DNA from 2 places in the Microbacterium sp. KSW4-4 genome. Region 1 is predicted to be linked to the other one. Evidence: predicted binding sites of a transcription regulator. Region 1 holds the regulator's gene; the other holds the start of a gene.
What was found. Region 1 encodes LexA, which represses DNA repair genes until DNA is damaged. Its sites were predicted from a motif close to TCGAACANNTGTTCGA; they were not measured.

Region 1 (15,526 bases):
TTTCAGCTATGTGGCCGCTCGGTTTGATCGTCTTGATCATCACCTTCACTTCAAGCGTCTTTTGGGCCTGGAGACGCGCAGATCGACGGCGCTTCGGAGCGAGGCCGCATGTGTTGATAGATGAACCGAACGCTCCGCTACCCTGGGGGCTTGGCGCCCCGCTGGACGAGTCGATTGCTGATACCGCGAGAAACGAAGCTCGTGGGAGCGAGCAGCAACTAGCGCCGGGGATACCCAGCGGGCCTCGAGTTCCTTTTCGCTGATACCCAGTCGAACCGATGCTGCAGACGGCTAGCCCACGGCTTCGGGGGGGGGGTATCGACGAATACACCGATCGGCAGCGGTGTTCGCTCGCACACAGCTGCGACATCCTCGGGTGGTTCGTCATGCGACGTTCGCCCCATCGTTCATCGTGCGAATGTGCCTGGTGCACGCTGCAACACGCGTGAACACTCCAAAGAACGGTTGGGTGCTCGTCACCCTAATGACCGCGGGGCTCGTCGTACTCATCTGGGCGGTCGCCGGGCCCGCACTCACCTCCCTGTTCGAGCAGGCCATCCAGCGGGTCTCGGGGCTCTGACATGCGCGCGCCTGCGGGGGTGACCGACGACCGTGGATCGAACCCGGTGGAGTTCGTGCTCGTCGGCACCCTGCTCACCGCACTCACCCTCGCGGTGCTGCAGCTCGCGTTCGCGATCTACGTGCGCAATGTCGTCCACGACGCCGCTGTGGAGGGGGCGTACTACGCGGCTCTCGCCGACACGACAGCCGCGGAGGGGGAAGAGCGGGCGCGTGAGGTTATCCGTCGCGCGGTGGGCCCCTCCTACGCAGACGACATCACGGTGACCTCGGCGCGGCGAGCGGGACAGGAGACCGTCGAGGTCCGGATCCGGACGACGCTCCCGGTGTTCGGCCTGGTCGGCGTCCCGGCGGCCTTGCAGGTGGAGGCCCACGCACCGGCGGAGTCATTCGATGCGCGATGACGCGGGGTCGAGCTCGCTGGAGTTCATCGCCGTCGGCGTGATCATGCTCGTGCCGCTGCTGTACCTCGTGATCGCCGTGGGCTCGGTGCAGGAGCAGACGCTGGGCGTCGAGGCCGCGGCGCGGCAGGCCGCACGTGCCGTCGCCTCGGCACCCGACATCGCGGCGGCGGCCGACCGAGGGGAGGAGGTGCTGGACGGGGTCGTCGCGGAGTACGGCATCGATCCCGGTGCGGTCGACGTCGCGGTGTCGTGCCGCCCCCGGGCATCGGCCTGTCCGGCGGCGGGAGCGACGGTGGTCGTCACGGTCTCGACGCGCGTGCCGCTGCCGCTTGTGCCGGGCGTGCTCGGACTCGACCAGGCGACGTCCGTCCCTGTGGAAGCCGTGTCGGTGCAGAAGGTGTCGCGGCGATGGGGCGGGGGATGAGGGGGCGCGTGCCGGCCCTGAAGCAGCACGGAGAGGGCGACGACGACGGGAGCGTACTGCTGCTCGTGCTCGGCTACCTCCTCCTCGCGCTCGCGGTGCTGTTCGTGTGCGTCTGCGCCACCGACCTCTACATCGCCCAGAAGCGGCTGGACGGGCTCGCGGACGCGGCGGCGCTCGCCGGAGCGGACGGCTTCACGCTGCAGGTGGAGGGTGACAGCCCCCGAGCGACGCTCACCGACGCGGGGGTGGCCGAGCAGGCGGCGCCGCTCGTCCTCGGAGCGGGGTTCGAGGCGACCGTCGTCGACGCGGGCACCCCGGACGGCGTGAGCGCGCGCGTCACCGTTGCAGCGACCTGGCACCCGCCGCTGCTCTCGCCGTTCGTGCCGGACGGAGTGCCGTTGCAGGCGACGGCCACGAGCCGGACGGCGCTGCGCTGAGCGACCGGGCGCTCAGCCGTCGGCCGGGTCCGGCGTGGGCGGGGGCGTCCGGGGGACGAACCGCGGGATCCAGCGCAGGAACCCCGCGGCGCCGACGAGTCCGATCAGGCCCATGGCTCCCGCCGCGAACGAGAGGGAGGCGACCGCGGTGATGCCCGAGACGAGGAGCGGAGCGACCGCGCCGCCGGCATCGGTCAGCGTGCGCCACGACCCGAGGAACGCGGCGGGGTCGCGCTTCGGGGCGACGTCCGCGCCGAGAGTGAGGAGGATGCCGCTCGACAGACCATTGCCGACGCCGAGGACCGCGGCGAACATGCCGAACCAGAGCACCGCGGAGTCGAGGTCGTGCGTGACCGACAGGGCGAGGAACCCGGCGCCCATCAGCACCATCGCGGGCATCGCCGCCCAGAGCCGGCCGAAGCGGTCCATCACCTGGCCGCTGGCGTAGAACAGGGCGAAGTCGATGGCGCCGGAGACCCCGACGACGAGCGCGATGGTCGATGCGTCGAGGCCCAGGGAGAGCCCCCACAGCGGGAGGACGACCTGCCGTGCCGACCGCACCGCGGACAGCGAGGCCGCAGCGAGTCCGAGCCGACCGAGCACTCCGCGCTGCCGCCACATGGTCTGGAAGATCCCGGCCCGCTCGACGATGGGGATCGACCCGGTCACCGCCTCTCCGCTGTCCTCCACGAATCGATCGGTCGTCCGCAGCGGGGCGACGGTCTTCTCCGGATCCGGTCCGAAGAGCACGAGCACGACCATGACCACGAGGCAGGCGAGGAAGAACCAGATCGCCGCGGCCTCGGTACCGAAGAGCTGCAGCAGACCGGCGGAGACGAACGGGCCGATGAAGATGCCCAGACGGAAGCTGCCGCCGAGCAGGGAGAGCGAGCGGGCGCGGAACGCCAGCGGCACCCGCGTGGTCATGAACGCGTGCCGGGCGAGCCCGAACGCCGCGGCGCACAGGCCGAGAAGGAACACCGATGCCGCGAGGACCCCGAGCGACGGCGCGAACACCATGCCGACGGCAGCGAGGATGGCGATGACGCCGGCGATCACCATCGTGAACCGCTCGCCGAGGCGGCCCACGGCCCACCCGGCCGGGAGGTTGCCGCACAGCTGACCGACCACGAGCGCCGAGGCGACGAGGGCCGCGAAGGCGACGTCGGCCCCCATGGACGCGGCGATGACCGGGATGAGCGGGATGACCGCGCCCTCGCCGAGGGAGAAGAGGACGGTCGGCAAGTACACCATCGGCCCGAACTGGCGGAGGACCGTGGATGCACTGCTCACGCCCTTCACGCTACTCCCGTCGGCGCACGGCCCTGGACATGCCCGTCCCCGCGCGCGCGGGCGGCACGTTAGGCTGAGGTGTCATGCTCGAACTAGATCTCTCCGCCGAAATCCAGGCGCTCAGGCACACCTTCGGCGACATCAGCGAGGTCGTCGATGTCAACCGTCTCCGCGAGGACATCGCGCGTCTCAGCGAGGAGGCCGGCGCGCCCGACCTCTGGGACGACACCGAGAACGCCCAGAAGGTCACCAGTGCCCTGAGCCACCGCCAGTCGGAGCTCGCCCGCATCACCGGCATCGCCCAGCGCCTCGACGACCTCGAGGTCCTCGTCGACCTCGCGAACGAGATGGGAGACGAGGAGTCGGCGATCGAGGCGCGCAAGGAGCTGCAGACGCTCACCGACCTCATCAACCAGCTCGAGGTGCAGACGCTGCTCGATGGCGAGTACGACGAGCGCAGCGCCATCGTCACCATCCGCTCCGGCGCCGGCGGCGACGACGCCACCGACTTCGCCGAGATGCTCATGCGCATGTACCTGCGCTGGGCGGAGCGTCACAAGTACCCCGTGAAGGTCATGGACACCTCATACGCGGAGGGCGCGGGCATCAAGTCGGCGACCTTCGAGATCGACGCGCCCTACGCCTTCGGCACGATCTCCGTCGAGGCCGGCACGCACCGCCTCGCCCGCATCAGCCCGTTCGGCTCCGCGGACAAGCGCCAGACGTCGTTCGCCGCCGTCGAGGTCATCCCGCTCATGGAGGAGGCGACCGAGGTCGACATCCCCGAGAGCGACATCCGGGTCGACGTGTTCCGCTCCTCCGGCCCCGGTGGGCAGTCCGTCAACACGACCGACTCCGCCGTGCGCATCACGCACCTCCCGACCGGCATCGTCGTGTCGATGCAGAACGAGAAGTCGCAGATCCAGAACCGCGCTGCGGCCATGCGGGTGCTGCAGAACCGCCTCCTCCTGCTGCAGAAGGAGCAGGAGGCCGCCAAGAAGAAGGAACTCGCCGGCAACATCACCGCGAGCTGGGGCGATCAGATGCGTTCCTACTTCCTCTACGGTCAGCAGCTCGTGAAAGACCTCCGTACGGGCCAGGAGTCCGGCAACCCCGCCGCCGTGTTCGACGGCGATCTCGACGACTTCATCTCGGCGGGCATCCGCTGGCGCAAGCGCAAAGACGAGGACTGACCCCTACGACGAAGGCCCCGGGAGATCCCGGGGCCTTCGTCGTGCGGTGCGGACGGATCAGCGAGCCGACGGCTCCACGGTCACGCGCGCGACCTCCTGCAGCATCTCGTCCGTGATGACGATCACGTAGGACGAGCTCTCGGCCACGTCGAACGAGACCGTGCCCTCCGCCGTGGAACCGGCGTCCTGCTCGCTGGACTCCAGCGTCGCCTCGCCGAAGATGTCGTAGTCACCCTCGGTGCCGTCTGCGGTCTCGACGGAGAAGTAGAGCGGGTTGACGTAGGTCGTCCCGTCGAGCGTCTCCCAGGCGACGTCGATCAACAGATATCCGCCGTTCGCGGGCTCGAAGTCCGTGCCGTTGGTCGGGCCGAACGTGGCGGAACGGATGGTGACCTCGGCCGTGCCCTCGAGCTGCGGCACGGTGACCGGCTCTCCCAGCGTGCCCTCGGCGACCTCACCCGTACCCGCGTCGCCGGTGTCGTCGGTCTCCGGCGCCGGGCTCTGAGTCGTGCCCTCGTCGTAGTCGGGAAGCGTGACCGGACGCACGGTGTTCGCGACGGCCAGCACGAAGAAGATGCTCACGACGATCGCGACGATACCGCCGAGCACCGACACCCCGAGCCCGGTGATCCCCGGCCACTTGGTGCCCTTCAGGAACAGGGAGATGAGCGAGACGATGAATCCGGCCGCCAGGAGGAACCAGGCGAACGGCAGCGTCACGGGGATGAACGCGAGGAGGAGGCCCAGCGCGGCGAGCCCGAGGCCGACGAGTCCGAGCACCGAGACCTTCTTCGGCGCCGCGGGAGCCGGCGCCTGACCGGGGTACGTCCCCTGACCGGGGTACGCGCCCCGACCGGGGTACGCGCCGGGGCCGGGATACGCGCCCTGACCACCCGGCGCCTGGCCCGGGTATCCGCCCGCGCCCTGTGCACCCGGGTACGCGCCCGGTGTCGGGTATCCGCCCTGGCCCTGGTATGCGTTCTGATCGGGAGTGGCCGGCGGGACCATCGGCGCCGCACCGGGGAGGCCGTGCGCGCCGCTGGTCGGTGCGGTCCAGTCCTGTGCCGGCTCTGGCGCGACGATGAACTCGGTCGCGGGCTCGTCCGGAGCGATCTCGCGCTCAGCGGCGACGGGCTCGGGAGCGACGGTCTCCGCCGTCGCCGTCGGCTCCTGTCCCAGGGGAGCGCCGTCGTCGGTCGCCGCGGGGGTGCTCTCCGCGCCCCCGTCGTCGGTCGCCGTCGCGGTGGTGTCGTCGGTCGTCGCCGTCGCCGTCGTCGCCGTCGTCTCCGGCGCGAAGTGCTCCGTCCACTGCTGGCCGTCCCACCAGCGCAGGCGCCCGGAACCGTCGTCGTACCAGCCGGCAGGTGTCGTCATGGGGGTCCCCTCCGTGTGTGCGCTCGCGCGCGGTGGACGCGAATCGACACTCCATGTATAGCAGCGGGCGACGACCTCGGTGGGCCTGCGAGCACAGCCGAGAAGCGGAGCGGCGTCCTGCGCGGCGGGGTGTCGTGCCGGGGCCGGGCCCGTGGCGCGCTTAGGCTCGAATCGCCATGATTCGGTTCGAGAACGTCACGAAACGCTACCGCGGGACGTCGAAGCCCGCCCTGTCCGGTGTCGACTTCGAGGTGCAGCGCGGGGAGTTCGTCTTCCTGGTCGGTGCCTCCGGCTCCGGCAAATCCTCCTGTCTGCGCCTCATCCTGCGCGAGGATGTGCCCACGACCGGTCGCGTCGCCGTCCTCGGCCGCGATCTGCGGGCTCTGGCGAACCGGAAGGTGCCGTACTTCCGCCGCCACATCGGCTCGGTGTTCCAGGACTTCCGGCTGCTGCCGTCCAAGACGGTCTACCAGAACGTCGCCTTCACGCTGCAGGTCACCGGATCGTCCCGCGGCTTCATCCAGCAGGCCGTTCCCGAGGCGCTCGCGCTCGTCGGGCTCGACGGCAAGGAGAAGCGCATGCCGCACGAGCTCTCCGGCGGGGAGCAGCAGCGCGTCGCGATCGCCAGGGCGCTCGTCAACCGTCCGCAGGTGCTGCTCGCCGACGAGCCCACCGGAAACCTCGACCCCGCGACCTCCGTCGACATCATGCAGTTGCTCGCCCGGATCAACGCGGGCGGCACGACGGTGCTCATGGCCACGCACGAGGCCGGCTTCGTCGACCAGATGCGCCGCCGCGTGATCGAGCTCCGCGACGGCGAGATGGTCCGCGACGAGGTGCACGGCGGATACGGCGACACCTCGAACATCCCGCGTCTGGTGCCGGAGGAGGTCCGCGGTGCCGCGGCCGCCGCCGCTCTCACCGCCGTCCAGGAGGTGCAGCGCCAGACCGCCGACCTCTCCGTGGTCCGTGCCGCACTGGCCGAGGAGCTGGACGCCCAGCGCCGGGCCGCGGCCGCGTCTCCGGCGGTCACCAAGCCCGCCGCCGACCCGGCCCCGCAGGTGGTCGAGCCGCCGGAGCCCGCACGGGAGCCGGGCGTGGTCGAACCGCCGGATGTCGTGCCGCCGCAGCCCGCCGCCGAGCGCCCCGCGCCCGCGGGTCCGCGCACGCACCCGATCGTGATCCCGGAGGTGGACGTCGCCGAGCTCGGCGTCGCGGACCGCCTCGGGCTGTCCGACCAGGACGATGAGGAAGTGGGCCCGACCTCATGAGAATCGGCCTGATCCTGACCGAGGCCCTCGTCGGCCTGCGGCGCAACATCTCGATGGTGATCTCCGTCGTGCTCGTCACCTTCGTGTCGCTGACGTTCGTCGGCGCGGCGATCCTCATGCAGTCGCAGATCGGCGTGATGCGCGGCTACTGGGCCGAGCGCGCCCAGGTGGCGGTGTACATGTGCTCCGCGGTGTCGGAGTCGGACACCTGCGTGGACGGCGCGGCGAGCGAGGAGCAGGTCGCCGCCGTGCGCGCCCAGCTCGAGGGCGACGCGCTGTCGCCGCTCATCAGCTCCATGACCTTCGACACGAAGGAGGAGACGTACGCCAAGCTCGTCGAGCAGGTGGGGGAGGAGCAGGCCAGCGTGCTCTCGCCCGACCAGGCGTTCGAGGTCTTCTTCGTCACGATGAAGGACCCGGGCCAGTCGCAGGTGCTCGCCGAGGCGTTCAGCGGGCAGGCCGGAGTGGAACAGGTGCAGGACCAGCTCCAATACCTCGAACCGCTCTTCTCCGCGCTGACGGTGGCGACGTACATCGCCGTCGGCATCGCGGTCCTCATGCTCATCGCCGCGACGCTGCTGATCGCCACGACCATCCGCCTGTCCGCCTATGCGCGACGCAAGGAGATCGGCATCATGCGCCTCGTCGGCGCCTCGAACCGCTTCATCCAGACGCCGTTCGTCCTGGAGGGCGTGTTCGCCGCGCTCCTGGGCTCGGCCCTCGCGAGCGCGGCGGTCGTCGCCGGCATGCACTTCGGTGTGAACGGCTACCTGCGCGGGCGCGTACCGTTCATCACGACGTGGGTGACCATGCAGGACGCGATCCTCGTGGTCCCGGTCCTCGTCGGGATCGGTGTCGTGCTCGCGGCGCTGTCGGCCGGCTTCGCGATCCGACGGTGGTTGCGCACCTGATACCCTGAAAGGCTGCTCGGCCGATCCGCTGCCGAGCCGTCCACGGCACTACAGCACAGGAGATCATCATGCCCAGGGAACGCGGGGAGAAGGTCATCGCGACCAATCGTCGCGCGCGTCACGACTACAACATCGAGAAGTCGTACGAGGCGGGCATGGTGCTCACGGGCACTGAGGTGAAGTCGCTCCGTCAGGGACGCGCGAACCTCAGCGACGGGTATGCGTTCGTGAAGGGCAACGAGGTCTTCCTCGACGCCGTGCACATCCCGGAGTACTCGCAGGGGCACTGGACGAACCACTCGGCCAAGCGCATCCGCAAGCTCCTCCTGCACCGGGAGGAGATCGCGAAGCTCGCCCACGCCGTCTCCGCAGGCGGATACACGCTGATCCCGCTCAAGCTGTACTTCTCGGACGGCCGCGCCAAGGTCGAGATCGCCCTCGCGAAGGGCAAGCGCGAGTACGACAAGCGCCAGACCCTCCGCGAACGCCAGGACACCCGCGAGGCCGAGCGCGCGATGCGGCTGCGCAACCGGGTGGGGGAGTAGCCCGCCGAGGTCAGAGGCTCGGCGTGAAGCCGAACACCCGGCCGAGGAACGCGAGCTCGCGTTCCAGCGCGTCGACGATCGTCTCCGCACTGCGGAATCCATGCCCCTCGCCCGGGTACAGCACGTACTCGTGGTCGATGCCGTTCGCCGCCAGGGCGTCGCGGATGGCCTCGGACTGGGACGGCGGCACGACGCGGTCCTCCCCGCCCTGCAGCAGCAGCACCGGCACGTCGATGCGGTCGGCGTGCGTCAGCGGTGAGCGCTCGATGTACACGTGCTCGGCAGCGGGGAGCGGACCGACGAGGCCGTCGAGGTACGAGGCTTCGAAGTCATGGGTCTCGGCGGCGAGCATCCGCAGATCCGCGACGCCGTAGCGGCTGATGCCGGCGGCGAACGTCCCGCCGCGCACGAGCGCCGAGAGCACCGTCCAGCCGCCGGCCGAGCCGCCGCGGATGGCGATGCGCGCGGGGTCGGCGAGCCCGGCGTCGGCGAGCCCGCGGCCGGCAGCGATCACGTCGTCCACGTCGACGACGCCCCACTGCCCCTGCAGGCGGTCGCGGTACGCCCGGCCGTAACCGGTGGACCCGCCGTAGTTCACGTCGAGCACCCCGATTCCCCGGCTCGTGAAGAACGCGACCGAGGCGGAGGCCGCTCCCGTGACGTGGGCGGTCGGCCCGCCGTGCACGAGCACGATGTAGGGCGGGAGCTCGCCGTCGGTGCCGCGGGGCTCTCCGGGCGCGGCGGGCGGATAGGCGAAAGCGTGCACGGGGCCGTGCGCACCTTCCACGACGAGCTGCTGGGCCGCCGGCATCCACTCCTCATCGACCGGAGCGCCGCCGGTGACGGTCTCGACGGCCCCGCTGTCCACGTCGACGCACCAGATGCCGGAGGTCACGCGCGAGCCGTCGCCGCTGAGCAGGACGCGCGAGCCCGAGACGTCATCCACACTGAGATGCCCGTCGCCCGGGACCGTGATCGCGCGCGTCTCGCCGTCCGGGGACACGAGCTGCACCTCGTCGCGGCCGTCGGTGCGCACGGCCACGACGCGGCCGTCCGCCAGCGGCTGGAACCAGCGGTTGCCGAGCACCCACAGGCCGTAGCCGGTGTCCGCGTCGGACGAGGTCAGCGGGTGGGAGGCGCCGGGCTGCAGGCCGTCGAGCGCGAGATGCTGGAGCTGCCAGCGTCCCGAGGCGTCATCGGCGAACACGAGGGCGTCGTCGCCGGTCCATTCCGGCTGCAGGGCGGCGGAGGTGGGGACCCGGGTGATCGTCCCGCCGGCCGCCGATCCGATCGCGAGCGTGGCGCTCTCCCAGGGCATGCTGTCCGCCTGCCACTCGACCCAGGCGACGCGGCTGCCGTCGGGCGAGAGCGCGGGGTGGGCGAAGAAGCCGGGACCCTCGACGACCACCCGGATCGCGGAGGCGTCCTCGGCGGCTGAGCCGTCCACGGGGATCTCCACGATCGCGCGGCGGTGCGGGTCGGCCGAGAGGTCTTCCCTGACCGCCAACAGCCGGCCGCTCTGCACGCGCAGTCCGCCGTACGAAGGGCCGGCGGCGGTGAGGGGACTCGGCTCGGCATCTCGATCCATCCGGTGCACGCGCTGGTCGGCGCCGGAGACGAAGTACAGGGTGTCGCCATCGACGGTCCAGGCGCCGCCCCCGTACTCGTGCACGCGGGAGCGGGCGTTCCAGGGGGCCGGGAGGATCTCCGTGCCCGTCGAGCTGCGGATCGTCACCCTTCCGCCTTCCGCGGGCACGGACTCGGCCCACCACACCTCGTCGCCGACGAAGCGGGCCCCGTCGATGCGCGGCGCCGCTCCTGCGACGGCTGCGGCGGTGAAGGGGGAGGACCAGGAACCGAACGGTGAGGACATGCCTCGAGCCTATGGGCGGTGACACACGACGTCACACTCGTGCGGCGGGCCGAGGCCGTGTTCTAGGTTTCTGGAAACGCCCGGTCCATCCCGGGCGTGGAGCGACAGCCGAGCCCGGCACCCGCCCGCGAACGACGTGCTCTTCGTCGTGCGCGGACCCCGGCCCCTGTCCCCTGGAGAGAAGATGTCTTCCACGTTCGACACCGCTCGCGCCTCCCGCGTGCCGTTCTCGTTCGAGCTCTACCCGCCGCGCTCGGAGTCGAGCCAGGAGGCCCTGCACGAGACGGTCCGTCGCCTCGCCGCGGCCGGCCCGGAGTTCCTGTCGGTGACCTACGGCGCCGGCGGCTCGACCGGTGGCCGCTCGCTCGATGTGCTGCGCTTCATCCGCGAGCACACCGACGTCGAACCCCTCGCTCATCTCACGTGCGTCGGCAACACCTACGCCGGAGCCACCGCGCTCATCCGGGAGTTCCTCGACGCCGGGATCCTCCGCTTCCTCGCCCTGCGCGGAGATCCGCCCGCGGGACAGAGCGAGCCCTTCCTGGGCGACCTGGAGAGCGCCGCCCAGCTCGTGCAGCTCATCGATCGCGTCCAGGCCGAACGCGCGCCGTATCAGGAGTCTCCGGTCCCCGGTCTCCCCGGAGCCGCGCTCGTGGCCCCCCGGCAGAAGGTCGACATCGCGGTCGCCGCCTTCCCGAAGGGGCACCCCCGGGCCACGCACCGCACGCAGGATGTCGAGGCGCTGCTCGCCAAGCAGGCCGCGGGCGCGACCTTCGCCATCACGCAGCTCTTCTTCCACCCCGATGACTACCTCGCCTTCGTGGAGCGCGCCCGCGCCGGAGGTGTCACCATCCCGATCCTCCCCGGCATCATGCCGATCACGTCGCCGACCCGGCTGGCCCGGGTGCTGGAGCTGACCGGGGAGGACCTGCCCAGCGAGCTCTCGATCGCCCTCGATGTCGAGCCGACCGCCGAAGGGCGCCGGGAGATCGGGATCTCCTGGGCCGCGCGCCTCGCCGCCGACGTCGTCGCGGGCGGGGCCCCCGGCGTGCATCTGTACGCGTTCAACCAGCACGAGACCGTCCTGACCGTCCTCGCCGAAGCCGGCATCGTCCCGGCGCTCCGGCATTAGTCCCCGCCGAAAGGAAACACCATGACCGCATTCCCCGAGGGCACCATCCTCGGCTACCCCCGCATCGGCCGTCGCCGCGAGCTCAAGAAGGCCGTCGAGGCGTTCTGGGCCGGGCGCATCGACGAGCAGGAGCTGGAGCGGACGGCCGCGGAGTTGCGCGCGACGACCCGCGAGCGCCTGGCGGGGCTCGGCCTCGGCCGCGCGGACTCGTCCATCCCCGAGTCCTTCTCCTTCTACGACCAGGTCCTCGACGCCGCCGTCACGGTCGGCGCGATCCCCGCCCGCTTCGACGACCTCCGCGAGGCCGACGGGTCGATCGGCCTCTCCGCCCTGTTCACCGTCGCCCGCGGTGAGGGCGAGCGGGCGCCGCTGGAGATGACGAAGTGGTTCGACTCGAACTACCACTACCTCGTTCCGGAGATCGGTCCGGAGACGGTGTTCTCCCTCGCCAGCGACCGCCTGGTGCGCGAGGTCGCCGAGGCGGTCGCCGCCGGCTTCGTCACGCGTCCCGTGGTCGTCGGGCCGGTCACGCTGCTGGCGCTCGCGAAGGCCTCCGACGACGCGCCGGAGGGCTTCGAGCCGCTCTCGCGGCTGGATGACGTCCTGCCGGTCTATGTCGACCTGCTCGCCCGTCTGCGCGCCGCGGGCGCCGAGTGGGTGCAGCTCGACGAGCCCGCCCTCGTGAGCGAGTCCCTGCCGGCCACCACCGCGCAGCTCGCCTCCGCCGCGGAGCGCGCGCTCGCGGTGCTCGGGAACGCCGAAGAGCGTCCCTCGATCCTCGTCGCGGCCCCGTACGCGAGCCTCGGCGCGACGTTCGCGACCGTGGCCGCCGCCCCCGTCGAGGCCATCGCCGTGGATCTCGTGCGCGGCACCGTGCCCGACGCGGTGCCGGGCCTCGAGGGCAAGACCCTCGTCGGCGGTGTGATCGACGGTCACAACATCTGGCGTGGCGACCTCTCCGCAGCGTTCGACTCTCTGCAGGCGCTCCGCGCGCTCGGGGTCCCGGTGTCGGCCTCGACTTCGACCTCGCTGCTGCACGTGCCGCACGACGTGGAGGACGAGACGGCGCTGGACGCGCGCCTGGTGTCCTGGCTCGCCTTCGCGGATCAGAAGGTGCAGCAGGTCGTCACCCTCGCCCGCGGCCTGTCCGAAGGGCGCACGGCGATCGCGGCCGAGCTGGACGCGGCGACCGCTGCGCTGCAGGACCGCCTGACCGCTCCCGGTGTGCGCGACGGTGCGGTGCGTTCTCGCGCGCTGAGCGACGCCGACTTCGCCCGGGCCCCGTACCAGGAGCGGGAGGAGGCGCAGAACGCCCTCGGCCTGCCGGCGCTGCCCCTGACGACGATCGGCTCCTTCCCGCAGACCGGCGACATCCGCCGCGCCCGCGCGCAGTTCCTCCGCGGCGAGATCCCCGAGGACGACTACGAGGAGTTCCTGCGCCGTGAGGTCGCCGCGGTCGTCTCCCTGCAGGAGGACCTCGGTCTCGACGTCCTCGTGCACGGCGAGCCGGAGCGCAACGACATGGTGCAGTACTTCGCTGAGCACCTCGACGGCTTCGCGGTCACGCAGCACGGCTGGGTGCAGTCGTACGGCTCGCGAGCGACGCGTCCATCGATCCTCTGGGGCGATGTCTCGCGTCCCGCGCCCATCACGGTCGCTTGGTCGGCGTACGCCCAGTCGCTCACGGCGAAGCACATGAAGGGGATGCTCACGGGCCCCGTCACGATCCTCGCGTGGTCCTTCGTCCGCGACGACCAGCCGCTGAGGGAGACGGCGAACCAGGTGGCGCTGGCGCTGCGCGATGAGATCGCCGATCTGGAGGCCGCGGGCATCCAGGTGATCCAGGTCGACGAGCCGGCGCTCCGGGAGCTGCTCCCGTTGAAGCAGGCCGACCAGCCGGCGTACCTCGACTGGTCTGTCGCCTCGTTCCGTCTGGCCACGGGCGGGGCTGCGGCGGCGACCCAGGTGCACACCCACCTCTGTTACTCGGAGTTCGGCGTGGTGATCGACGCGATCCGTGCGCTCGACGCGGACGTCACGTCCATCGAGGCGGCCCGGAGCCGCATGGAGGTCGTCGCGGACATCGCCGAGGTGGGCTTCGACCACGGCATCGGCCCCGGCGTGTACGACATCCACTCGCCGCGCGTGCCCACCGTGGAGGAGGTCGAGTCCCTGCTGCGGCGTGCGGTGGAGGAGATCCCTCTCCGTCAGCTCTGGGTGAACCCGGACTGCGGTCTGAAGACCCGCGGCTACGCCGAGACCACGGCGTCGCTGCGGAACATCGTCGAGGCCACGCGGCGCGTGCGCGAAGACGTGGTGGTCACCGCCTGACGCGGTCGTCCCCGGACACACGAAGGCCCTCCCGGTGCGACCGGGAGGGCCATCGTTCTCGTCTCACCGACGATGCGGTGCCTCAGACGGCGCGCATGACCGCGACGACCTTGCCGAGCACGACCGCCTCGTCGCCCAGGATCGGCTCGAACGCGGAGTTGCGGGGGAGCAGCCACGTGTGGCCGTCGCGACGCCGGAGCACCTTGACGGTCGCCTCGCCGTCGAGCATGGCGGCCACGATCTCGCCGTTCTCCGCCGTGTTCTGCGAGCGCACGACGACCCAGTCGCCGTCGCAGATGGCGGCGTCGATCATCGACTCCCCGGACACCTTGAGCATGAAGAGGTCGCCCTTGCCGACGAGCTGCCGGGGGAGCGGGAAGATCTCTTCGACCTGCTGGTCCGCCGTGATCGGCACGCCCGCGGCGATCCGCCCGACCAGCGGCACGAGTGCAGCATCGCCGACAGGAGTCACCACATCCGCCGGGTTCTCCGCGCCGGTACCGGGGAGGTCGATGAGGACCTCCATCGCGCGAGTCTTGCCCGGGTCGCGCCGCAGGTAGCCGCTGAGCTCGAGCTGGCCGAGCTGGTGGGTGACGCTGGACAGCGACTTGAGCCCGACGGCGTCGCCGATCTCGCGCATGCTCGGCGGATAGCCGTTCTGTGCGATCGAGGCCTGGATGACCTCGAGGATCGCCATCTGCTTCGGGCTGAGGTTCTTGCGACGACGGGTGCGCGGCGCCTCGGACTCGAGGGCTGAGGTGTCGCTCATGGTGCTCCTTCACTGCGTGATCCGACGTGCCGCTTCGAATGTCGGTGGCCCGTGGTGGGGTGTCCTTATCGAAACCGTATCCGAGAAACGTGCCGATCTGGAAGATCTGTTCGAGCGTGTCGGGCGATTCGCGGGGCATGGTTTCGAAGAAAGCTTGACAGATGTTCGAACTCGAAGATATCTTCGGAACGTAGCTTCGCATCCACGGCTCCCGGCCGAGGCGCGGATGCGAAAGCTACGCCAACCTCCCCGGGCTCCGGCGCCGGGACAGTAAGGAGCAGACATGAGCAGCATGAGCCTCAGCACCGCGACCGCCCTTCCGGCATCGGCCCGTCCGGCCACCCGGCTGCGGATCACGGCCCGCGGCCGCCGCACCCTGCTCGCGCTCGCCTCCGTCCCGCTCGCTGCGGGTATCGCCTTCGCCGCCATCGGTGGGGGCAGCGCGATCGCCTCCGGTGTAGACGCACCGGCCGTCTCCGTCGAGACCGTCACGGTCATGCCCGGTGACACGCTCTGGTCGATCGCGAGCAGCATCGCTCCCGCCGCCGACCCGCGGGATGTCATCGGCGAGATCAGCCGGATGAACCTCCTGCGCGGCGGTGAGCTCCAGGTCGGCCAGGAGCTCGCGCTCCCGGCACGGTACACCGACTGACGCGGAGTCCGAGGTCCTGCCTCCGATCCCTGACGATCCGATCGTCACGATGACCTCGGCCCTCCGTGCTCCTCTTAAGATGGGAAGGGTGACCTTCTCCCTCAACGATCTCCCGCTCCGCGACGATCTGCGCGGACTCACCCCGTACGGCGCACCTCAGGCCCCGCTGCCGGTCGCCCTCAACGTCAACGAGAACACGCATCCTGTTCCCGACGAGGTCGCCAGCGACATCCTCGACGACATCGCGGTGGCGATCCGAGACGTGAACCGGTACCCGGACCGTGAGTTCACCACGCTGCGGGAGGCGTTCGCCGACTACCTGGGGCACGGCCTCACGT
Region 2 (15,526 bases), 120 kb from region 1:
TCCCCGACCCGCACAGCGCGTTCCTCACGATGCTGCTCCCCGCGTCCTCCGCGGTCGCGATGCCGCCGGGAGCGATAATGAACGGATGAGCGAGGCGGATGAGGTCGATCGGATCGTCGGCGCGTGGAACACGCAGCGGCCCGACCTCGACTTCTCCCCGCTCGAGGTGCTGTCCCGCATGGACCGCCTCTCCCGGCACCTCGACCGCGCGCGCCGCGAGGTGTTCCGCAGGAGCGACCTCGAGCCCTGGGAGTGGGACGTGCTGTCGGCGCTGCGCCGGGCGGGGTCGCCGTTCCAGCTCTCGCCCAAGCAGCTCCTGCAGCAGACCCTCGTGTCGAGCGGCACCATGACCAACCGCATCGACCGTCTGGTCGGCCGTCGCTTCGTGCGCCGTGAAGCCGACCCCGCGGACGGCCGCAGCGTGCTCGTGACCCTGACCGACGACGGCCGGGTCCGCGTGGACGCCGCGATCACCCGGCTCGTGGACGCCGAGGCCGACCTCCTGCGCGCCCTCTCGCGCGCCGACCGCGACCGGCTGGCCGCCCTGCTGCGGAAGCTGAGTCTCAGCTTCGACACCTGACCCGGGCTCGGTCCTCTTCGGTACGGTCCGTCCTGTTCAGGCAGGTCAGGGTCCGAGGAGGAGGCGCCGGTTCTTGGCCGGGACGGTGTCCGGGAGCGTGGCGACGACCTCGGCGATCGACACCGCCTCCAGAGTCCCTCGCCAGGCCTCGTGGGCACGGCGCATCACGACGGCGAGTGCGCACGGCGCGGTGCAGTCCTCCGGACGGGCGGCTCCTCTCCCCTGCTGACGGAGCTCACGGCAGACGTAGGGGTCGGCGGCGCCGTCGACCGCGGTGACGAGATCGAGGACGCTGATGTTCTCGGGCTCCCTGGCCAGGCGGAAGCCGCCGCGGGGCCCCGTGCTCCCGGTGAGGATGCCGGCGCGGACGAGCTTCGCGAGCTGCTTCGAGAGGTACGGCCCCGGCACGCCGAAGTGCTCGGCGAGCTGCGCACCCGACACCGTCGACCCGGCGGGGAGCTGGGCGATCACCGCGACGGTGTGCAGCACCCATTCGGAGGTCTCGGGGAGTTTCACTTGCCCATCGTACCGGGACCGCCCTATTGTGGACACACAATATCCATGATTGAAGGAGCGGGCATGCGCATCGCGGTCGCAGGAGGCACGGGACGGATCGGGCGGCTGGTCGTCGAGGAGGCCCGGCGTCGGGGGCACGATCCGCTGTCGCTCAGCCGCAGCGAGGGCGTCGATCTGACCACGGGCGAAGGCCTCCCCGCCCTGCTGCGCGGGGTGGATGCGGTCGTCGATGCGACGAATCCCCCGGTATCCGACGTCGCCGAGGCCGAGCGGGTGTTCACCACGCTCAGCCGCACGCTGCTCACCGCCGAGGGCGAAGCCGGGGTCGGCCACCACGTGGCCCTCTCGATCGCGGCGCTCGATCGCGTGCGCGGCAACCCCCACTACGCAGGCAAACGCGCCCAGGAGCGAGAGGTCACTCGTGGCCCCGTTCCGTTCACCATCGTGCGGGCGACGCAGTTCCACGACTTCCCCGCGATGATCGCCGAGTGGAGCATCGAGGACGGTGAAGGCATCGTGCCCCCGCTGCTGCTGCAGCCCATCGCGCCCGCAGACGTGGCCGTCGCCCTCGTCGACGCAGCGGAGTCGCCGGCGCTCGGTGGTTCCTTCGACATCGCCGGACCCCGCACGGAGGACGCCGTCGACATGGCGCGCCGCACTCTCGCCGCGTGGGGTCGCGACCTTCCGCTGCGCGCCGCGTGGAAGGGTGCCGCGCTCGGCGTCGAGTTCGCGGGTGAGGTGCTGCTTCCCGGCGACGACGCGCGCACGGCGGCGACGACCTTCGACGACTGGCTCGCCGCCGAAACCCGCTGACACCCCGACCGGTTCCGGGGCGGCGGGGCCCCGGGCAGGCCTGGCCGGTCGCCTAGGCTGGGAGCACCCGGTCGCAGCCCCGCGACCCCTGCTCCGAAGGCCGAGACATGGGCATGCCCTCCCCGCTTCCCGTGCGCGACGGGGTCGGCGCGACCCGGCTGCACGTGCCGATGACGGGTGCGTGGCCCACCGTCGCCGCCTACATGGTCGAGCGGTTCTTCCACCTCGATCCGGAGCGGCTGCTCGTGCGCTTCGACCGTGGGGAGATCGTCGCGCGCGATGGCCGACCGCTCTCCCGGGACACGCCTCTCGGCGCCGAGGAGTTCGTCTGGTACTACCGTGAGCCTCCGGTCGAGAAGGAGATCCCGTTCACCGAGGAGATCCTGCACCAGGACGAGCATCTGGTGGTGGTGGACAAGCCGCACTTCCTCCCCACCACGCCGGGCGGCAAGTACCTGCAGAACTCCGCCCTCGTCCGGCTGCGCAATCGCCTCGGCAACCCGGATCTCACGCCCATCCACCGCCTCGACCGGGCCACGGCGGGGCTGCTGATGTTCTCCGCCCGTCCGGCCACCCGCGGCGCCTACCAGCTGCTGTTCGAGGACCGCCGTGTGGAGAAGGTGTACGAGGCGGTCTCCGCGCGCCCGGCGGACTGGGATCCGTCGCGGTTCCCCCTCGTCTACCGCAACCGGATCGAGAAGCTCCGCGGTCAGGTGTGCGTGCAGGTGGATGAGGACGGCGAGCCGAACTCCGAGACGCTCATCGAGGTCATCGCCGCCGACGATCGCGTCGTGCACACGCTTCTCCGTCCGCACAGCGGGAAGATGCACCAGCTCCGCGTACACCTCGCCGCGCTCGGCCTCGGCATCCTCCACGACGGCTTCTACCCCGTGCTGCAGCCGGAGCGTCCGGACGACTTCAGCCGCCCGCTCCAGCTCCTCGCACGCGAGCTCCGGTTCACCGATCCGCTGAGCGGGCAGGAGCGCACGTTCACCACGCGCCGGAGCCTGCAGGAGGCCCCGGCACGCTGATCGACCTCAGCGGCGCATGACCTTCCGCGCGAGCCGGGTACCGAGAAGCTGCACGAGGTGCACGAACACCACGATGAGGATGATCGCCGCCCACATCACGAGCGGCTCGAACTGCCGGAAGCCGTAGATCTGCGCGAAGGCCCCGAGCCCGCCGCCGCCGATGAGTCCGGCCATCGCGGTCATGTCGATGAGCGCGACGACGATGAAGGTGTAACCGAGGATGAGCGGGCCGAGCGACTCGGGGATCGCGACGGTGAAGAGGATCCTCCACGGCCCGGCCCCCATCGCCCGCGCCGCCTCGATCACGCCCGGCGATACGGAGACGAGATGCTGCTCGACGATACGGCCGATCGCGAACGCCGCCGCGAGACCGATGATGAACGCTCCGGCGGTGGTGCCGATGCCGCTGCCGACGACCAGGCGCGCGAACGGCTGCGCCACCGCCATGAAGATGACGAACGGGATCGGTCGGAAGAAGTTCACCACGAAGTTGATGAGCCCGGAGACGACGCGGTTCGGCATCAGTCCGCCGGGGCGCGTCACGTACAGCAGGACGCCCACGGCAAGGCCGAGGATCCCGCCGAGCACGAGCGCGAACGACGTCATGTATAGGGTCTCGAGTGCGGCCTGCCAGAACTCCGGCCACAGTTCGTTCAGACGGTCCATCAGCGTCCCTCCTCTCCGGCGATGACGGTGACTTCGACCCGCTCCGCGATACGCGCCAGTGCCGTGTCGATCGCCGCGCGGTCACCCCGGATGGCGAGCGTGAGGTGGCCGAACGCACGACCCCGGATGTCGTTGATCCCGCCGTAGACGAGCTCGAAGTCGAGACCCGCCGAAGCGAGGTCGAGGAACACCTGAGCCTGCGACGAGTCGCCGTCGCGGAACGACAGGGTCACCAGGCGTCCGGTGTGCCGGTCCCGCAGCACCGCGAGTTCCGACGGCGAGGGCACCCCCTTCACCACCGTGCCGACGAACCGCTGGGACGCCGGATTCCGCGGGGCGGAGAAGACATCGAAGACGTCGCCCTGCTCGATGACCCGTCCGTTCTCCATGACGGCGACGCGGGTGGCGATGGTCTGGATCACATCCATCTCGTGGGTGATGACGACGATCGTGACGCCCTGCTCCTCGTTGACGCGCTTGAGCAGGTCGAGGACCTCGTGCGTGGTCTGCGGATCGAGCGCGCTCGTCGCTTCGTCAGCGAGGAGGATGGCGGGCTTGGTGGCGAGCGCGCGGGCGATCCCGACGCGCTGCTTCTGTCCACCGGAGAGCTGCTCGGGGTACGCCTTCGCCTTGTCGGAGAGCCCCACGAACGACAGCAGCTCGGCGACGCGCTCCTCGATATCCGGCTTCGACCAGCCGGCGAGCTTGAGCGGATACGCGATGTTGGCCTTGACGCTGCGCGACGAGAACAGGTTGAACTGCTGGAAGATCATCCCGATGCCGCCGCGCACGGCGCGCAGCTCGCTCTCCTTGAGCGCCGTGATGTCGACGCCGTCGACCGTGATGGTGCCGCGGGTGGCCGGCTCGAGCGCGTTGATGAGACGGACGAGCGTCGACTTCCCCGCACCGGAGTATCCGATGATGCCGAAGACGTCGCCCTTGTCGATGGAGAGGGTGACGTCGTCGACGGCGACGATCTCGCGATCGCCCTGGCTGCGGGAGGGGTATGTCTTGGAGACGTTCGTCAGGGTGACGATCGGCATGTGGTGCTCCGGTCTGGTTCTCGGGAAACGGAGAATCGGGCAGCGCACGAAGCGCCACCCGATTCTCCCTCATCGAACAGGGGGCGGATCACACCCCGGCGTCCGGTTACTTCTCTTCGGCGTCCTTCTGAACCTTCTCCAGCGAGGCCACGAGGTCCTCGACCGGAGTACGCAGCGCCACCGCGGTGTCGCCGGAGGACTCGAGCAGCCCCGCCTGCACATCCTCGTTCGTCTGGAAGATCTCCACGAGCTTCTGGTACGTCTCGTTGTCCGCGTCCTCCGCACGCGCGGCGAAGATGTTGACGTACGGGAGGGCGTTCGGGTCCTCCGGGTCGTCCTGCGCGATCGCGTCGTCGAACGTCAGTCCAGCGTCCTCGACGAAGTCGTTGTTGATGATCGCGGCGGCGACATCCGGGAGCGAGGTCGGGATGAGCGCACCCTCGAGGGCCGTCACCTTCACCTTCGACTTGTCCGCGTCGATGTCGGCGAGGTCGGAGTACGGCGTGCCGCCGCTCTTGAGCTCGAGCAGACCCGCCTGCTGCAGGACGTTGAGCGCCCGTGCCTGGTTCGACGCGTCGTCGGGAACCGCGACCGTGTCGCCCTTCTTGATGTCGTCGACGTCGTCGTACTTCGTCGAGTACAAGCCGAGCGGGTAGGTGGCGGTCGAGCCGATGGGCGTGAGATCGGAGCCCGAGGCGTTGTTGTACTCCGCGAGGTACACGATGTGCTGGAACTGGTTGAGGTCGATCTCCCCCTCGGTCAGCGCCGGGTTCGGCTGCTCGTAGGACCCGAAGTCGACGAGCTCGACCGTGATGCCCTCGTCGGCGGCGGCCTCGACGAAGGGCGCCCACTGCGCGTCGCCCTTCCCGACGACACCGATCTTGACGGTCTCGTTCTCGGAGCCGCCGTCGCCGGAGCCCGCGTCGGACGAGGTGGCGCACCCGGCGAGGGCGACGAACAGCGGGACCACGGCGAGCGCGGCGAGGGCGGAGGTGGTGCGGCGGGACATGATGAGGGGTTCCTTCCTGGCGGGACTCGACAACGTTAGGCAGGAGGGCGCGCTGTCGCGGAATCGGTATGTCACACGGCGTCACAGCCGTGCGGGATCGGGTCAGTCGAACTCTTCGATGCCCTGCAGACGCACCTGCTCCAGGTCGAGACGGGCGGAGATCCGGCGGACCACCATGTCGTCCACGGTGCCGGCGCCGCGGAGCCCGAGCAGGACCTCGCGCTTGCGGTCGAGCAGCGCGAGCTTGAGCCGGGTGTGTTCCTCGTGCCGCACGAGCGGCGAGCGCTGGGCGAGGTCGACGTCGGCGGAGGTCGCGATCATCTGCAGCGTCGTGCCGTCCGTGGCCTCGGGGTCGGGGGCGGTCCCGGCCGAGACCGCGACGTCGCCTGCTTCCTCCTCCGCCGGGCGCGCCTCTCCCCCGGTGCCGTAGGGATCGGGCTGGCCGAGCATCTCGTCCAGCGCGTCGGCCTCGGCATCGATGAGCGCCTGCTCGCGCGCGAGTGTTCGGGCGTTCGCGAACTCCAGCGCCTGGTACCCCTCAGCACGCACCCGGTCGCGCACCTCCTGGCCGATGCCGTGCTCCGCGGCGAGGTCGTCGAGCGCGGCGAGGGCTGCTCCGGAGATCGCCCGCTCGGCGAGCTCGTACTCCTCGTCCTCGGCATGGTCGACCGGGAATCGCGCCCACCGCACGAGCGCGGGAAGCAGCGGCGCCTGCACGAGGAGGCTGAGCAGGATCACCCCGGCTGTCACGAAGACGATCTCGTCACGCCCGCCCACCATGCTCCCTTCGGGGACACCGGTCGGCACCGACAGCGCGATCGCCAGCGACACCGCGCCGCGCATGCCGGCGACCGTGGACACGAGCCGGGCACGGGAGCGGGCCCCGCGGGGCGGGCGTTCGGACGGCCGCCGCTGGAACAGGGCGTTGAGGAGCTGGAACACGTAACGGACGGCGAACAGCGTCACCCACACGGCGAGCGTCACGAGCACCAGACGGCCGATGGCGGCGGCGGAGATCTCGTGCGCGACGAACTGCACCTCGAGGCCGATGAGGACGAACAGCGCCCCGTTGAGGAGGAAGACGCCGAACGGCCAGGCGGCGTCGGCCTGCCGTCGCGAAGCCGCGGTCGTCACGCGCGGCGACACCCAGGCGACGATGAGTCCGGCGACGACCACGGCGAGCACCCCGGACGCGTGGACGAGCTCGGCGAGCAGGAACGCGGAGAACGGCACGAGCAGCAGCGTGACGTTGATGACGATGGTGGAGGAGACGCGGCGCAGCAGCAGCGTGGCCAGGGCCGCGACCGCGATCCCCGCGGCGATTCCACCCACGTACGACACCAGCACGTCCCAGGTGACCGAGAGCGGCGTGACCTGGCCGCCCAGCGCGAGGGACACGGCGATGGCGTAGAGCACGAGCGCGGTGCCGTCGTTGGTCAGGCTCTCGGCCTTGAGCTTCATGAACATCCGACGCGGCAGCAGCCGGCCGAGCGCGGCGACGGCCGTGGCGTCGGGCGGCGCGACCGCGGCCCCGAGGATGAGGGCGATCTCCCAGGGCATGCCGAACAGCACGCCGATGCCGGCCACCGCGAACGCAGAGGCGACGACGAGGAGGGTGCTCATCGGCACGATGTAGCGGAAGTCGCGGCGGATCGACCGCAGCGATGTCGTGAGGCTCTCCCAGAACAGCATCACCGGCAGGAACAGCAGCAGCACGGTCTCCGGCGGCAGCTGGACCTCACGCAGCGGCGGGATGAATCCCAGCGCCAGACCGAGGATGACGAGGACGAGCGGCAGCGCGAGACGCACGCGCGGGGCGATCAGGGTTCCGACGAGGATCGTGAGTCCGAGCAGGACGGTTACTTCGAGGCCTTCCATCGCTACTCCCAACAGTCGTGGGAGAAGGATATTCCTCCGTCAGCCGATCTGCTCCGTGAGTTCGAACCAGCGCAGCTCCAGCTCTTCGATCTCGGCCTCCTGCGCGGTGATCGCCTTCATCCGCTCGCCGAGGCCCGCGTAGTCGGACTGGTCATGGTCGGCGAGGGCGTGCTTGGCCGCGTCGACCTGCTGCGTGAGCTTCTGGATGCGACGCTCGAGGGCGGCCGCTTCCTTCTGCGCCGCCCGGAGAGCCGCGCCGTCGAGACCGCTCGCTGCGGGGGCCGACGCCGCCGTCGAGGTCGCCGGGGCGCTCTCGACGCGCTGCCGCAGGCGCAGGTACTCGTCGACGCCGCCCGGGAGATGCCGCAGGCGCCCCGCGCCGTCCGGACCGGGAAGGATCGCGTACTGCTGATCCGTCACCCGCTCCAGGAAGTACCGGTCGTGGCTCACGACGAGGAGCGTGCCCGACCAGGAGTCGAGGAGGTCCTCGATCGCGGCGAGCATGTCGGTGTCCATGTCGTTCGTGGGCTCGTCGAGGATGAGCACGTTCGGCTGGTCGAGCAGCACCAGCAGCAGCTGCAACCGACGCTGCTGGCCACCGGAGAGATCCTTCACCGGCGTCGAGAGCTGGGCGGAGGAGAACCCGAGTCGCTCCAGGAGCTGTCCTGGCGTGAGGTCCTGCGCCTTCGACCCGGCGCCGAGCGTGTACGAGGTGCGCAGACCCGAGATGACCACGCGCACGGGGTCGTTCCAGTGCGGCAGGAGTTCGTCGAGGCGCTGCGTGAGCGTACGGACCTGCACGGTCTTCCCCCGCTTGATCCGCCCCTCGGTGGGCTCGACCGTGCCGGAGATGAGCCCCAGGAGTGTGGACTTCCCGGCGCCGTTCACGCCGAGGATGCCCGTGCGCTCGCCCGGGGCGATCCGCCACTCGACGTCCTTGAGCACGGTCTTCCCGCCGGTCCCTGAGCCTGCCTGGGTCCCGGATCCCGCCTGGGTCCCTGAGCCTGTCGAAGTCTGGGTCCCTGAGCCTGTCGAAGTCTGGGTCCCTGAGCCTGTCGAAGGGTGGGTCCCTGAGCCTGTCGAAGGGTAGGTCACCCCCACATCGAGCAGATCGACGACGTCCTTGCCCAGCCGCGAGACGGCGAGCGACTGCAGCGAGACCTTGTCGCGGATCTCGGGCACGTCGGCGATGAGCTCGTTGGCCGCATCGATGCGGAACTTGGGCTTGCTGGTGCGGGCCGGGGCACCGCGGCGCAGCCAGGCGAGCTCCTTGCGAGCCAGGTTCTGCCGCTTCGCCTCGGTCGCCGCCGCCATCCGGTCGCGCTCGACCCGCTGCAGGATGTACGCCGCATAGCCGCCCTCGAAGGGCTCCACGATGCGGTCGTGCACCTCCCACGTCTCGGTGCAGATCTCGTCGAGGAACCACCGGTCGTGGGTCACGACGAGGAGGGCTCCGGCGTTCGCGGGCCAGCGCTTCTTGAGGTGACCGGCGAGCCAGGTGATCGCCTCGACGTCGAGGTGGTTCGTCGGCTCGTCGAGAGCGATGACGTCCCAGTCTCCGGTGAGCAGCTTCGCGAGCGACACGCGGCGGCGCTGACCGCCGGATAGGGAGCCGATCTGCGCGTCCCAGGGAAGATCGGTCAGCAGCCCCTCGATCACGTCGCGGACGCGGGCGTCTCCGGCCCATTCGTGCTCGGCCATGTCGCCGACGACGGCGGCGCCGATCGTGATGTCGTCGGGGAGGGTGTCGGCCTGGTCCAGCACGCCGATGCGGGTGCCGCCGCGGACGGTCACCCGGCCGGAGTCCGGCTCCTTCGTGCCGGCGAGCATGCCGAGAAGGCTCGACTTGCCGTCGCCGTTCCGGCCGACGATGCCGATGCGGTCGCCCTCCTCGATGCCGAGGGTCACGGCGTCGAAGACGACGCGGGTCGGGTATTCGAGGTGCAGGGCTTCGGCCCCGAGAAGATGTGCCATGTCCTCTCCAGGGTAGTCGCGCCGCGTCGGACGGTCTCCCGGTCAGACCAGCGACGGGGCGAAGAGCTCCGGCAGCGCGGCGGTGAAGACCTCGAAGTGGCTGTACCAGACCGTGTGGGCGGCCCCGGGGATGCTGCGCACCGTCACCCCACCGTGCTCGAACCGCCGCGCGTCCTCGTCGGTGACCCAGGCACTGGGTTCTGCGCGGACGACGATGGAGCCGGGCGCGGCGGTCCAATGGCCGTCCTCCCCGCAGGAGACGGAGGCCGCGGTCGGCGGATCGAAGCGCTCGGCCGCCCGCGCCTCGACCGAGGCGTCGTCCACGGAGTAGAAGGGCCGGAGCTTGCGGAGCTCGGCGGGCGAGATACGCGCGCGGCGGTCGTGCTCGTACTGCGAGATGAGAGAGGCGCGGTCCTGCCCGCCCTGAAGGGCGAGCGGCGCGTCGACGTAGACAGCGAGGCCCGGTTCGAGGCGCGGCGCGGCGGCGGCGAGCACAGTAGCGCCGAAGGAGTGCCCGACGGCGACGGCGGGCGGGGCGGTGGCCCTGTCCCCCGCGGCGGACCCTGCCCCCGGAAGGAGAGCCGTCTGCGCCAGAGTCTCGACGACGGCATCGGCCGCCGTCTCTATCGTGAGCTCCGGGTCACGCGGAGAGAGGCCGTGGCCCGGCAGATCGAGCGCAAGCACGCGGAAGCCGCGTTCCACGAGCAGCGGGACCACGCGGTGCCAGCTCTCGGCGGACCCCATCATCCCGTGCAGCAGCACGGCGACACGGTCGCCCTCCCCGGATTCGATGACGTTCAGGAGCACGGAGCCAGTCAACCACGGTCGTTATCCTTTCGTGATACGACTTTCGGCCAGATTCCTTCGAATCTTCGTTCGAATGTCGGTAGTCGATGATGGACTGACGCCATGCCCGCACTGCTCGACGCGACCGACTCCCAGATGGCGATTCTCGCCGATCTGGTGGAGGGGCTGGAAGCGGCGGAGAAGACGCTGAGCAGCATGCAGGCGGCCCGCGACGGACTGCTCGCGATGGCCGGCCGACTGGCGGTCGACATCGCCCGACAGGCGCGTCACCCAGACGGCGCAGACATGGCGATCCGCACGGTCGCCGCGGAGATCGGAGCCGCCCAGCGCGTCAGCGACCGCACGATCGAGCGGCGGATGTCCGATGCGTCCTGGCTGGTCGAACGGTTCCCCGCCGTCTGGGAGGCTCAGGGCGCCGGCCGGATCAGCGCCGCGCATGCACGCGTGATCGTGGAGGCGGGGGCACACCTCGATGACCCGGACGACCGTTCGCGTTTCGCGACGGAGGCGATCGAGGTGGCCGCTGCAGAGTCTCCGAACCGGATACGCCGACTCGTGCGCCGACTGGCCGACCGGTTCCAGGAGCGGACGCTCGTCGAGCGACATCGTGACGCCCGGGAGCTGCGGCGGGTTTGGGTGACCGACCTCGAAGACGGCATGGCCGAGCTCGGCGCGCGCGGCCCCGCGGCGCTCGTGCACGGGATGTACGACCGGCTCTCCCAGATGGCGCATGCCGTGCGGGAGGAGAACGCGCAGGCACGGCGTCGAGAGTCGGAAGAGAGCATCTTCGACGACAGGACCGTGGATCAGCTGCGCGCGGATCTGCTCGCCGACCTCGTCCTGACCGGCGCTCCGGCGGGCCATGACTCGGAAGAGGGGCTGCTCTCGGAGCTTCGAGCTCGCGTCGAGGTCACCGTGCCGGTGCTGACGCTGATGCACGGCGAGCTGATGCACGGCGAGCAGGAACGGACGACGGACGGTACTCCGATCCGCGCCGCGGAGCTCGACGGGGTCGTTCCGATCGATCCAGCCACGGCTCGCCGACTGGCCGGCGCGGCGATCGGCTGGGACCGGGTGCTGACCCACCCGATCAGCGGGGCGCTGCTGACCGTCGACCGGTATCGCCCGAGCGAAGACCTCCGCCGGCACCTGCGGGCCCGCGATCAACGCTGCCGCTTCCCCGGCTGCGGCCTCGCGCCGCGGAAGTGCGACCTCGATCACAATCACGATGCGGCGCTCGGCGGCGAGACCGTGCACGACAACCTCGCGACCTTCTGCCGACGACATCACATGCTCAAACACCACTCTCCGTGGCACGTCGAGCAGGGGCCGGGCGGTGTTCTGGAGTGGACGAGCCCCACCGGCCGGACCTACATCGACCGACCGCCGCCTCCGCACACCGTGACCTTCGCCGAGGAACCCCCGTGGTCTTCGCCCGACGCCAGGACCACCACCGGCTGAACACGCGAGCGCACCGATCACGCCTGCACACCGATCACGCAGGTACACCGATCACGCCTGCACACCGATCACGCCTGCACACCGATCAGCCGTAGGGTGGAGGGCATGTCGAGTCCCGAATCAGACAGGTCGGGGGCTGCCGGTCACACCGTCAGCCCCGTGAACCGCTGATCCCTTCGTCCGCCCTATCGGCGGGCGCGCGCCGGTGACCCGGGCGCTGACCGTGGTGACGAGAAGCTACCCCTTCCCTCTCACCTCGGAGCACTCGATGCCTTTCCCCCTCTATGCCCTTGCCCTGGCGGTCTTCGTCATGGGCACCTCCGAATTCATGCTCGCGGGACTCCTCCCCGCGATCGCGCACGAGCTCGACGTCCCGGTCGGCACGGCGGGCCTCCTGACCTCCGCCTTCGCGGTCGGCATGGTCATCGGCGCACCCGCCATGGCCGCGTTCGCGCGCGGCTGGACCCCACGCCGCACGCTCGTCGCCTGCCTCGCGCTCTTCGCCGCGTGCCATGCCGTCGGCGCGGTGACGTCCCTGTTCGAGCTTCTGCTCGTCACGCGCGTACTCAGCGCCCTCGCGAACGCGGGCTTCCTCGCCGTCGCCCTACGCACGACGACCCTCCTCGTCCCCCGCGAGCGCACCGGACGAGCGCTCGCGGTGCTGCTCTCCGGGACGACCGTCGCCACCATCGTCGGCGTCCCTGTCGGCGCCATCCTCGGCACCGCGCTGAGCTGGCGCGCCACCTTCGCCGCTGTCGCGCTCCTCTGCCTCCCCGCACTGCTCGGAATCCTCCACGGCGTGCCGACGACGATCCGGGGCACGGAGTCCGACCCTGCTCCGGCACCACTCCCCCGGAAGGAACCGGCCCTCCGCACGGAGCTCGCGCTCCTGGGGACACCGCGCCTGGCCCTCGCGATGACCCTGGCGGCCCTGGTGAACGCGGGGACCTTCGCGGTCTTCACGTTCCTCGCGCCGATCGTCACCGAGGTCGCGGGCCTGCCCGACGCTGCGGTCCCCCTCGCGCTGGTCCTGTTCGGCATCGGCTCGTTCCTCGGGGTGACCATCGCGGGTCGGTTCGCCGATCGACACGCCGGCGCGCTCCTCACGGTCGGTGGCCCGCTGCTCCTCGGCGGCTGGATCGTCCTGGCGGCGGTCGCGACGCAGCCGATACCGCTGCTGTTCCTCGTCTTCGTGCAGGGAATGGCCTCGTTCGGCATCGGAAGCACACTGATCACCCGGGTGCTGTACGCCGCCTCCGGCGCCCCGACCATGGGTGGGTCCTACGCCACGGCGGCCTTGAACCTCGGCGCCGTGATCGGACCGGCGTCGGGAGCGTGGACCCTCGCGAGCGGGGCGGGTCCGCTCTCCCCCGTCGCTCTCGCGGCCACGCTGACGACGGCGGCGCTCCTCCTCGCCCTGGCGACGCGGCGATGGCGGCCCGTCGGCTGAGGGCAGACGGTGACGCGCCGCAACGGCGACGAGCCGTCCGGACCCGCGGGTCCGGACGGCTCGTCGTGTCCGGTGTTCTCTGGGAACCCGGATGTTCGCGCTACGGCTTACTCGTACGACTTCACGATCTCAAGGAGGCTCGGGACGTTGGCGTAGGCCTCGGCCGCGTTCTCCTTGGTGACGATGACCGGCGGGAGCAGGTAGGCCGGGACGACCTTCTTGCCGTTGTCGTACTGGTCGGTGTCGTTGACGTCGACCTCGTCGCCCTTCTGGAGCTGACCGACCATCTTGATGGCCTGCTCCACGAGCAGCGCGGTGTCCTTGTTGATCGTGGAGTACTGCACGCCCTCCATGATCGACTTCACCGACTCGACCTCGGAGTCCTGACCGGTGACGACCGGGACGGGCTTGCCGGCCTGCTGCGCCGAGGTGATGATGGCGCGGGCGAGGGTGTCGTTCGGGGACAGGACGCCATCGAGCGTCTCCGAGCCGTAGCTCGACGTGAGGATCGAGTCCATGCGGCGCTGGGCGTTCTCCGGCTTCCAGCCCTCGGTCGCCGTCTGGGAGATCTCGGTCTGCCCGGAGACGACGTTCAGCGTGCCGTCGTCGATCTTCGGCTGCAGCACCTCCATCGCTCCGTTGAAGAACACCGCCGAGTTGGCGTCGTCCGGCGAGCCCGAGAACAGCTCGATGTTGTACGGCGCCTCGTGATCCGCGCGCTCGGCGAGCCCGTCGAGCAGCGCCTGGCCCTGGAGCTTGCCGACCTCGAAGTTGTCGAAGGCGACGTAGTAGTCCACGGCGTCGGTGTTCTCGATGAGACGGTCGTAGGCGATGACCGCGACACCGGCGTCGCGCGCGGCCTCCACCTGCGTGGTGAGCTGCTTGCCGTCCTTGGCGCCGATGATGATGACCTTGGCGCCACCGGTGACCATCGCCTGGATCTGGTTCTGCTGCTCGGCGACCGTGTTGCTGGCGGGCGCGTACTGCACGTCCGCCTTGAAGCCGGCCTTTTCGAGGCCGTCGGTGAACAGCTGACCGGCCAGGACCCAGTTCTCCGAGGTCTTGTCCGGCAGAGCGACACCGATCGTGGAGCCGGCGTCGAAGCCCGAGGCGGTCTCCTCGCCCGACCCCGAACCCGAGTCACCGCCGCGCTCCGAGGAGCAGCCGGTGAGGGCGAATGCGCCCGCGACGACAAGCGCTGTCGCCGACAGAAGGATCTTCTTCATGTGATCTCTTTCTCTGGTGTGTGCAGGTCCCGTCGCGCCTGCGTTGCGCGACGCGGCCCTTACTTTCCGCGCGTCTCCTCGACGGCGGGGGCTTCGTACTTCTGACTGGTGGGGTAGTTCGTCTTCGTGGGATCGAACGTGTCGGTGGCCGGATCCTGCTTGCGGCCGAGACGGCGCGTGAGGAAGCCGATGATCGACGGACGGCCCTGCTGCTTGTTCCACACGTCGACGCCGACGGCGAAGAGGAGCACGAGGCCCTTGATCATGGAGACGACGTCGGCACCGGCGCCGAGCAGCGCGAGGCCGTTGTTCAGGAACGCCATCACCAGACCACCGATGATCGAGCCGATCACCGTGCCGATGCCGCCGGAGACGGCCGCGCCGCCGATGAAGACGGAGGCGATCGCGTCGAGCTCCCACCCGTTGCCGTCCTGCGGGCCCGAGGCGGTCGCCCTGGCGACGTAGATCATGCCGGCGAGCGAGGCCAGGACCGACATGTTCATCATCACGAAGAAGTCGACCCAGCGGTCCTTCACGCCCGAGAGGCGCGCGGCCTGCCGGTTGCCGCCGACCGCGTAGATGTGGCGGCCGAAGACGGTGTTGTTCGTGATGAACGAGTAGAGGATGACGAGAGCGAGGAGGATGACGCCCGAGATCGGAAAGCTCGTGCCCTCGCGCCCCGTGGCGAACAGCCAGCCGGCGACGAGGATGACGGCCGAGATGAGGACGACCTTCGTCACGCTCACCCAGAGCGGTGCCATGTCGGAGCCCATCTTGCGCTGGATGCGCCGGGTGCGGATCTCCCAGAACACGATCCAGGCGACGCCGGCGAGCGCCAGCAGCATGGTCGGGATGTTGAACGGAAGCGGCAGGGCGATCTCCGGCAGATAGCCGGCGCCGATGATCTTGAAGCCCTCCGGCACGGGTACCGACTGCGAGTCGCCCACCGCCTGGTTCGCGCCGCGGAAGAACAGCATGCCGGCCAGCGTCACGATGAACGCCGGCACCCCGACGTAGGCGACCCAGAACCCCTGCCAGGCGCCGACGAGCACGCCGACACCGAGACCGAGGA

Region 2: KZC57_RS05140 (HNH endonuclease signature motif containing protein) is a predicted target of LexA. The motif match lies at 10,375-10,390, and genes of this name have one in related genera.

What each region holds. Positions count from the first base shown of each region.
Region 1 is NZ_JAHWXJ010000001.1:904,053-919,578, reverse strand. It holds gene KZC57_RS04575 (hypothetical protein) at 1-263, shown strand, start outside; gene KZC57_RS16350 (hypothetical protein) at 446-580, shown strand; gene KZC57_RS04570 (TadE/TadG family type IV pilus assembly protein) at 582-983, shown strand; gene KZC57_RS04565 (TadE family protein) at 973-1,407, shown strand; gene KZC57_RS04560 (pilus assembly protein TadG-related protein) at 1,416-1,844, shown strand; gene KZC57_RS04555 (MFS transporter) at 1,857-3,098, opposite strand; gene prfB (peptide chain release factor 2) at 3,221-4,330, shown strand; gene KZC57_RS04545 (DUF2510 domain-containing protein) at 4,388-5,704, opposite strand; gene ftsE (cell division ATP-binding protein FtsE) at 5,881-6,975, shown strand; gene ftsX (permease-like cell division protein FtsX) at 6,972-7,886, shown strand; gene smpB (SsrA-binding protein SmpB) at 7,955-8,431, shown strand; gene KZC57_RS04525 (prolyl oligopeptidase family serine peptidase) at 8,442-10,304, opposite strand; gene KZC57_RS04520 (methylenetetrahydrofolate reductase) at 10,489-11,436, shown strand; gene metE (5-methyltetrahydropteroyltriglutamate--homocysteine S-methyltransferase) at 11,458-13,767, shown strand; gene lexA (transcriptional repressor LexA) at 13,850-14,536, opposite strand; gene KZC57_RS04505 (LysM peptidoglycan-binding domain-containing protein) at 14,820-15,188, shown strand; gene KZC57_RS04500 (histidinol-phosphate transaminase) at 15,268-15,526, shown strand, end outside.
Region 2 is NZ_JAHWXJ010000001.1:1,027,793-1,043,318, forward strand. It holds gene KZC57_RS05085 (GNAT family N-acetyltransferase) at 1-89, shown strand, start outside; gene KZC57_RS05090 (MarR family winged helix-turn-helix transcriptional regulator) at 86-580, shown strand; gene KZC57_RS05095 (Rrf2 family transcriptional regulator) at 626-1,096, opposite strand; gene KZC57_RS05100 (SDR family oxidoreductase) at 1,160-1,909, shown strand; gene KZC57_RS05105 (pseudouridine synthase) at 2,017-2,940, shown strand; gene KZC57_RS05110 (methionine ABC transporter permease) at 2,947-3,606, opposite strand; gene KZC57_RS05115 (methionine ABC transporter ATP-binding protein) at 3,606-4,649, opposite strand; gene KZC57_RS05120 (MetQ/NlpA family ABC transporter substrate-binding protein) at 4,756-5,658, opposite strand; gene KZC57_RS05125 (Na+/H+ antiporter) at 5,761-7,536, opposite strand; gene KZC57_RS05130 (ABC-F family ATP-binding cassette domain-containing protein) at 7,576-9,510, opposite strand; gene KZC57_RS05135 (alpha/beta fold hydrolase) at 9,553-10,317, opposite strand; gene KZC57_RS05140 (HNH endonuclease signature motif containing protein) at 10,420-11,778, shown strand; gene KZC57_RS05145 (Cmx/CmrA family chloramphenicol efflux MFS transporter) at 12,047-13,228, shown strand; gene KZC57_RS05150 (sugar-binding protein) at 13,336-14,454, opposite strand; gene mmsB (multiple monosaccharide ABC transporter permease) at 14,514-15,526, opposite strand, start outside.